One region of the Saliniradius amylolyticus genome, then DNA from elsewhere that is predicted to be linked to it. Evidence: predicted binding sites of a transcription regulator. Region 1 holds the regulator's gene; the other holds the start of a gene.

Region 1 (3,819 bases):
TCCCTGACCCGGGCTGCGTTGTGGACTTCGATGCCATTGTAGATCTTGTTCCAGACCCGGGTGAGAAGTCGGTCGGCCAGGCGTATCAGTCCCTCACGATAATCGGCGGCAATTTCCGTCAGGTAACTTCTGGCCCGTTGGCGGGCTTCGTCCACAGACACCTTCTTGCCCTTATGCTCTTCGGCAATGGCAGCTTTCACGGCCGGGCTACCGAGAATGGCATTTTGCAATTGTTCGCGGCTGATCAGCCTGGGGCCGGTCATAGACTCGCTGCGCCGGTAAAAGTGGGTGCGTGCCACGCGGATAAGCTTGTGGGCTACCTGAATATCGGTACCTTTATCCTGTGCAATACGCTGTGACGATACTGCACGACTGAAGCAGACGGCGTTATCCCGACCCAGAAATAATACAATCAATAACTTTCTCAGCCAGCTGGGTGCTGCGCGGTCCGCCAATAGCTCGGTCCAGCCTGAGGTTGTCTTGCCGGGAGCACGCCCCCAAAAAACCGATACCGGCAGAATTTGAAAGTCCAGCTCCGGATGTTGACGCTGCAGGTTCATCAATTCGCTGAAACGGTTCGCGGCATCGGTCGCGGCCACTTTACGAGAGAACAACCCCTGTGGCTTGTTTAAATACACCGTGGCAGGAAAGGTTTGAGCGGCCAGAGTGACCCTGTCCGTTGGATCGGTCAGACCCTTGTCGCGGCAGCTGTTTCTCAGTGCCAACAGATCACTGGAGGATCGGGTATTTAACAGGTACAACACCGGACGATTAGGATCGATGCCTAATTCTTCTTCTATATCCGCGGGAATGGTCTTGGTCCGTACCAGTAATCGGTTAGGGATACTAACCAGCGTCAGCCAGAATCGCTGTAGCCAGCTCATTTGTCGTTACTTCCTTCGCCATAAGAGTGCGCGAAGCATAGCATCTGAGGTAAAAATTGTCGCGACTTGCGATTTACTAACAACTGGATATACTGACAGTAAAACTGTATGGAAAGACAGGCTATGCGACCGCTAACTCCAAGACAGCAGGAAATCCTGCAACTGATTAAAGACAACATCGCCGACACGGGTATGCCGCCAACACGGGCCGAAATCGCCCGGCGTTTAGGCTTTAAGTCGGCTAATGCGGCTGAAGAACACCTTAAGGCTCTGGCCCGCAAGGGCGCCATTGAGATCATGCCGGGCACCTCCAGAGGGATACGGCTGCTGACTCCTATTGACGAGCCTGAGCCGGAAGCGGAAGGGTTGCCGCTTATTGGGCGCGTGGCGGCCGGTGAGCCTATATTGGCGGTGGAGCATGTGGAAAGTCATTATCAGGTGGACCCTCAGCTATTCCGCCCCCATGCCGACTTTTTACTGCGTGTTAACGGTGACAGTATGAAAGATATCGGTATTCTGGACGGTGACTTGCTGGCGGTACACCGCACGGTGGATGTGCATAACGGTCAGGTTGTGGTAGCCCGTGTGGATGAAGACGTCACTGTCAAACGTCTGGAGCGCAAAGGCAAAACCCAGATTCTATTGCACGCCGAAAATGAGCAGTATGCGCCTATTAAGGTGGATCTGGCCAGTCAGCCGTTCGCCATCGAAGGTATTGCGGTAGGTGTTATCCGCAATCAGAGTTGGAATTAACTCAGGACCTTACCAATAAGTATGATCATTCAATGGCAGAGGTGGGAGTCTGTCGTTGAATGATTGTCTTGACCCAACCGCCTCGGAGCTGCATCGAGGTAAAATCCGCACTGTCGAAAAAACTTCATATTTTAAATACTTAGCTTGGACCTTGATGAAAACAGGGGATCTGGCTATTTATTCATCGCCTGATGTATTTTTATCCATAAAGGGCTGGACATTGCCCCCCTGTTTGCGCAATTCTTATACCGCTTTTAACAGAAAAATAACAATGCTGCGGTTTTCTTAACGAAAACCCGTTGGTGATCTGCTACCGGCGGACATCAGACAGCGTTAACTTCTGACAGAGGAGATGTCACGTGGGCAGAAGTGTAATCACTGCGCTATTTAGTACACTCATCAGCTTTGCTGCTGGTGCTGAACAGCAGCGAAGTAATCTGAACCTGCGCCAGGGGGTCACAGATATCAGCGGTCAGGTTTATGACCTGCATATGACCATATTCTGGATCTGTGTGGTGATCGGGGTCATTGTATTCGGGGCCATGTTGTATGCCTTGATCTTTCACCGTAAGTCCAAAGGGGCCAAACCGGCTAACTTCCACGAGAGTGTTAAGGTGGAAATTGCATGGACTGTGGTGCCTTTCCTGATTCTGGTCGGTATGGCTGTACCCGCGACCAAGACGCTCATTGCCATGGAGGACACCAGCAAGCCTGATGTGACCGTATTGGTAACCGGCTCCCAATGGAAGTGGCATTACAAATACATGGATTCCAATGTGGACTATTACTCCCTGTTGGCTACGCGTCCCGAAGAGATCAGTAACAAATTTGATAAAGGCGAAAACTATCTGCTAGAGGTCGATCGTCCTCTCGTGATCCCCACAGACCGTAAGGTGCGTTTCCTGATCACATCCGACGATGTGATCCACAGTTGGTGGGTGCCTGATTTTGCCGTTAAGAAAGACGCCAACCCAGGCTTTATCAACGAGGCCTGGACCCGAGTGGATGAGCCTGGCATTTACCGCGGCCAGTGTGCCGAGCTTTGCGGCAAGGACCACGGTTTTATGCCTGTGGTGGTGATCGCCAAAGAGCCTGCCGAATATCAACAATGGCTGAGCGAGCAAGAAGCTATTGTGCGCAAGCAGAAAGAAGAAGAACAGAAGTTGCTGGCCATGAATATGGAAATGGATGAGCTGATGGATCTCGGCGAGCGAGTTTATCAATCAGCCTGTGCTGCCTGTCACCAGCCCAACGGTGAGGGTCTGCCCGGTGCCTTCCCGGCTTTGAAAGGAAGTCAGATTGTACTGGAAGACATGCAAAAGCATATCGACATCGTGGTTAATGGCGTTTCGGGTACTTCCATGCAGGCTTTCGGCAAACAGCTGAGTCTGAAGGAGCTGGCCGCAGTCATTACATACGAGCGTAATGCTTGGGGTAATAACACCGGCGAGACCGTACAGGCAAAAGACGTCAACGCACTGATGACTGGCGAATAGGAGAATCCAATGAGCACTGTAGCAGATGACCTGCATCACGATGAGCATCATGATCACAAGCCAGGCGGTATAACGCGTTGGCTGTTTACTACTAACCATAAAGACATTGGCACCTTATACCTGTGGTTCGCTTTCATCATGTTTCTGGTGGGCGGCAGTATGGCCATGGTGATACGGGCCGAACTGTTTCAACCCGGTCTGCAGATTGTTGACCCCAATTTCTTTAACCAGATGACCACGGTCCATGGCCTGATTATGGTGTTTGGCGCGGTGATGCCCGCCTTTACCGGATTGGCCAACTGGATGATTCCAATGATGATCGGTGCGCCGGATATGGCGCTACCGCGCATGAACAACTGGAGTTTCTGGATCCTGCCGTTTGCGTTTGCCATTTTGATCGGCTCGCTGTTTTTAGAAGGTGGTGGTCCTAACTTTGGCTGGACTTTCTATGCGCCGTTATCCACCACGTACAGTAACGACAGCACGGCGCTGTTTGTGTTCTCGGTGCACATCATGGGTATCTCCTCGATCATGGGTGCCATCAATGTGATCGTGACCATCTTCAATATGCGTGCTCCGGGCATGACCCTGATGAAGATGCCGTTATTCGTATGGACCTGGCTAATCACCGCCTTCCTGCTGATTGCAGTAATGCCGGTTCTGGCAGGTGCGGTGACCATGGTTCT
Region 2 (3,819 bases), 180 kb from region 1:
TCGGATATTTTCGAGTCGTACTGCGGCTCAATGATCGCCACCATTGCCATCGCGTCGGCCATGACCGTCAGTGTGTTGGGTGTAAGGGAAAACCTGATGTTCCTACCCCTGGCACTGGCCTCTGCAGGGCTTTTGTGCTCAGTCCTCGGCATCTTTCTGGTGCGGATGCTCTCAAGCAGCCAGCCGGAAACCGCGCTGCGGGCCGGTACCCTGACTTCGTCAGTCCTGTTTATGATCGTGGCCTTCTTTGTGGTAGATGCCTTAGCCATTCATACCCATGTGTGGTGGTCCATCCTGACCGGCGCCCTCGGCGGTATTATTATCGGACTCGTTACCGAATATTACACCGCCGCCAAACCGGTGCGTAAGATTGCCGAGGCCGGTCAGACAGGACCGGCAACGGTGATGATCACCGGCTTAGCGGTGGGTATGCAGTCGGTAGTGGTGCCACTTTTAACCATCTGTGTCATCATTTTCGCATCCACTCAGTTATCCGGTCTGTACGGCGTGGGTATCGCGGCAGTCGGGATGCTCGCCACCGTAGGCATTACTATGGCCATCGACGCCTATGGTCCCGTGGCCGATAATGCCGGAGGCATTGCTGAAATGGGAGGCCTGGGAGCGGAGACCCGGGCCATTACCGACTCCCTCGATGAATTGGGTAACACCACCGCCGCCATCGGCAAGGGTTTTGCTATCGGTGCGGCCGCACTGGCAGCCCTGGCGATCATCGCCGCTTTCGTTGAGACACTGTCGCTCAAGTATGTGGATTTCACCCTTCACCTGGGGAATCCCGAGGTACTGGTGGGACTATTCTTAGGGGGTCTGCTGCCGTTTCTGATCGCTTCTATCACCATGACCGCAGTGGGCGATGCGGCCTTTGCCATGATTAAGGAAATACGTCGTCAGTTCCATGAAATCAAAGGCCTGATGGAGGGCCGAGCCGAGCCGGACACCGCTCGCTGTGTTGATATCGCCACGACCGCCGCGCTTAAAAAGATGGTTTTGCCCGGTGTGATTGCCGTAGCGGCGCCCCCATTAGTGGGCTTTGGCATCGGTCCCCATGCGTTGGGCGGGATGCTGGGCGGAGCCTTGTTGGGCTGCGTACTGCTGGCGCTGATGATGGCCAACGCCGGTGGCGCCTGGGATAATGCCAAAAAGCATGTGGAAAAAGGCAACTTTGGCGGCAAAGGGTCTGAGGTACACGCAGCCACCGTCGTCGGAGATACCGTGGGCGACCCCTTCAAGGACACATCAGGCCCATCAATGAACATCCTGATTAACGTGATGGCCATTGTCAGTCTGGTGATTGCACCACTTTTATAAGCAATTCAGCGCAAACAGGGGGCAGGTGCTTGATATTAAGCGCCTTTACCCCAATATTTGAGATAGGGCGTTATTGTTTCAATAGGCAGTCAAGCGTGCGCATAAATAACCGTTGGCATTGGCTTATCAGCATTATGGCTGGGCTGTTACTTAGTGCAGCTCTGCCATCTTATGCCAGCGCTCATGATCCTGCCTATCAAGCGAGTACACCAGACTGCTTAGTCAGTGTTATTGCAGATGACACAGAAGGAGAGCAACCGGACAGTGCTGTTGCAAACGGTCATCTCTCCTTTACGGTTGTATTAACCAGCCGCACAATCAGGCCCTACCCCCCCTACTTTTCCACCTTTACCGTAACTCCGGGCAACCGCAGCCCCCCAATCTCTCTCTAACGTCACTAGAAATCTTTTAATCCGTTGGAGAGACAATATGAAAACTTACAAACACTTAAAGTTAGTGTCCCTAGGCACTGACGCCAATCTGCTATCCCCCAAAAAAAGCGACATTTCTTTGAGCAGTCCGGCTCTCGATGCAGTGACTCGCCTCAGTAGTCAAAGCCCTTATTTACTATCACAGCGGTTAACCGTGGATGAGGCACTTCAGGTCATCCAGCATACAGGATTGTCGTCCCGAATCGTGGTGAATGATTTGGGCGACTTTGTGGGCATCGTTTCGAAACTGGATTTATTAGGAAGGAAAGTCCTGATGGTAGCGACACGTCAGCAAATATCACGCCACGATGTCACGGTTGCCGATGTAATGACACGGCGGGATCAGCTACATGCGGTCAGCTTTACTACGTTAAGAGAAGCTACTGTGGGTGATGTGCTTGCAACCATGAGAGATGAAGGTGATCAACACCTTCTGGTGGTCAACGAGCTTGGAGCCCTAAAAGGAGTCATTTTCGGTAGTCAACTAAACCACCTGCCCGGTTCATCGCATCTACCCTATAAGGTGCATAACTTTAAGGAAATCGTCTCCGTTGTGCACCGCCAGGATGAAGTCGGTTAACCCTCGCCCCGAGCTTTCTGCTCAATCAAGCTCTTTATTGCTGGCTGGCCGTTCAGGTCAGCCAGTTCGGCCAGATAAGACAACTCGCTCTCGCTCCACTGACGCACCGCCAGCAATTCAACAACCCGGCTCCGCTCGCCATTGGCGATACTGCTTTTCAGTGCCGACATCTGGTTTATGTCGTCCTTATCGGAACCATTCTGAATCTTAAACAGAACTAACTGGGCAATAATCGCCAGAGGCCCCAGAATTAGGCCAACCAAAAACCACCCCGTGCCCCTGCGCCCTTTTCGCACCGCTATCCACCAGCACAACCAGGCACTCAGTAACGCCAGTATTACTAAATACACCATGGGATGCCCCCGATTAAGACCAATACTAACTATAGGGTGAGGCCGAATATCGAATAAGCCAAATAATAGACGTTAAATGAATACTGTTTTTTCATACAGTGTTCATGATAAGGTAGTCCCGTCATTTACTCGCGCTATAGCGAAAAGCCCAAGACAACAGGAGATCCATTATGGCGGTAATAACCCGATACGTTGTTGAACACAAAGGGGTGGAAAAACTGGTGACCACAGATAAAAAAGAGGCCGACAAATACGATAAGATGCTGGACGTGGCGGATAATCTGGCGCGTTATATTGAGGCCAAAGGCATCAAGCTGGACGAGCCGGTGATGGAAGAACTCAGCATCCTGCTATCAGAAAACAAAGATGTGGTTGGCAAACTATTCAAAGGCACCGGTGCCTCTGAGTTGCTGGAGCAGGAAAAGGCCGAGATTGTCGAACTGGAACGCAAACAGGCCTGATACCCATTCGCAGAATCAAGGCTCCTGCTGATCGGGCTGACGCCTGAGTACACGGCCCGGTCGGCGTCCGGTCAGTTCACCTTCGTCAATGGCCGGAACGCCATTGACGAACAGGTAACGCACCCCTGTGCTAAACCGGTCCCAATACTCGAAGGTCGCCCGCGGCGCATAGTTTTTGGGATGAAACACCGTCAGGTCGGCATAGTAGCCGACTTTAATACGTCCACGTTCTGGTAAGCCCAGAACGTCGGCCGTTTTGCTACTGCTTTGATGAATAAACTGTGCCAGCGTCAGCACCGATGCATTGCGCACATAGTCCTGATACTTACGCGGAAAGCTTGCGAATTTTCGCGGGTGCCCATCAGATCCGTCCGAAGAGGTCACCACCCAGGGCTGCTTCATTAAAGCTTTCACATCGTCTGCCTGCATATTGAAAGACGCGACACCAAAAGTGGCTTCCTGGATAAGTTCAATGGCAGTGTCCACTGCCGACTGTTCTCGTTTCTCGGCGACCTCACCTAAAGTCTGCCCCAGATACGATGTCGGCCCACGAGTTATCAACAAAGAATCGGCGCCGCCCCGTCCCCGGAGGTTATCAGCCATATCCCGCTTTATCTTCTGAAGCGTAGCTGTATCTGTCAGCCTGGCCTGAAGCTGAGCTTCACCAC

The links. Region 1 encodes LexA, which represses DNA repair genes until DNA is damaged. Its sites were predicted from a motif close to TACTGTATNNNNATACAGTA; they were not measured.
Region 2: a site for LexA is predicted at 2,772-2,791, ahead of HMF8227_RS01240 (YebG family protein). Genes of this name have one in related genera too.

What each region holds. Positions count from the first base shown of each region.
Region 1 covers NZ_CP029347.1:71,465-75,283, forward strand. The annotation lists gene plsB (glycerol-3-phosphate 1-O-acyltransferase PlsB) at 1-884, opposite strand, end outside; gene lexA (transcriptional repressor LexA) at 1,008-1,637, shown strand; gene coxB (cytochrome c oxidase subunit II) at 1,997-3,133, shown strand; gene ctaD (cytochrome c oxidase subunit I) at 3,143-3,819, shown strand, end outside.
Region 2 covers NZ_CP029347.1:253,654-257,472, reverse strand. The annotation lists gene HMF8227_RS01255 (sodium-translocating pyrophosphatase) at 1-1,326, shown strand, start outside; gene HMF8227_RS01250 (CBS domain-containing protein) at 1,756-2,337, shown strand; gene HMF8227_RS01245 (hypothetical protein) at 2,334-2,690, opposite strand; gene HMF8227_RS01240 (YebG family protein) at 2,861-3,151, shown strand; gene HMF8227_RS01235 (N-acyl-D-amino-acid deacylase family protein) at 3,167-3,819, opposite strand, start outside.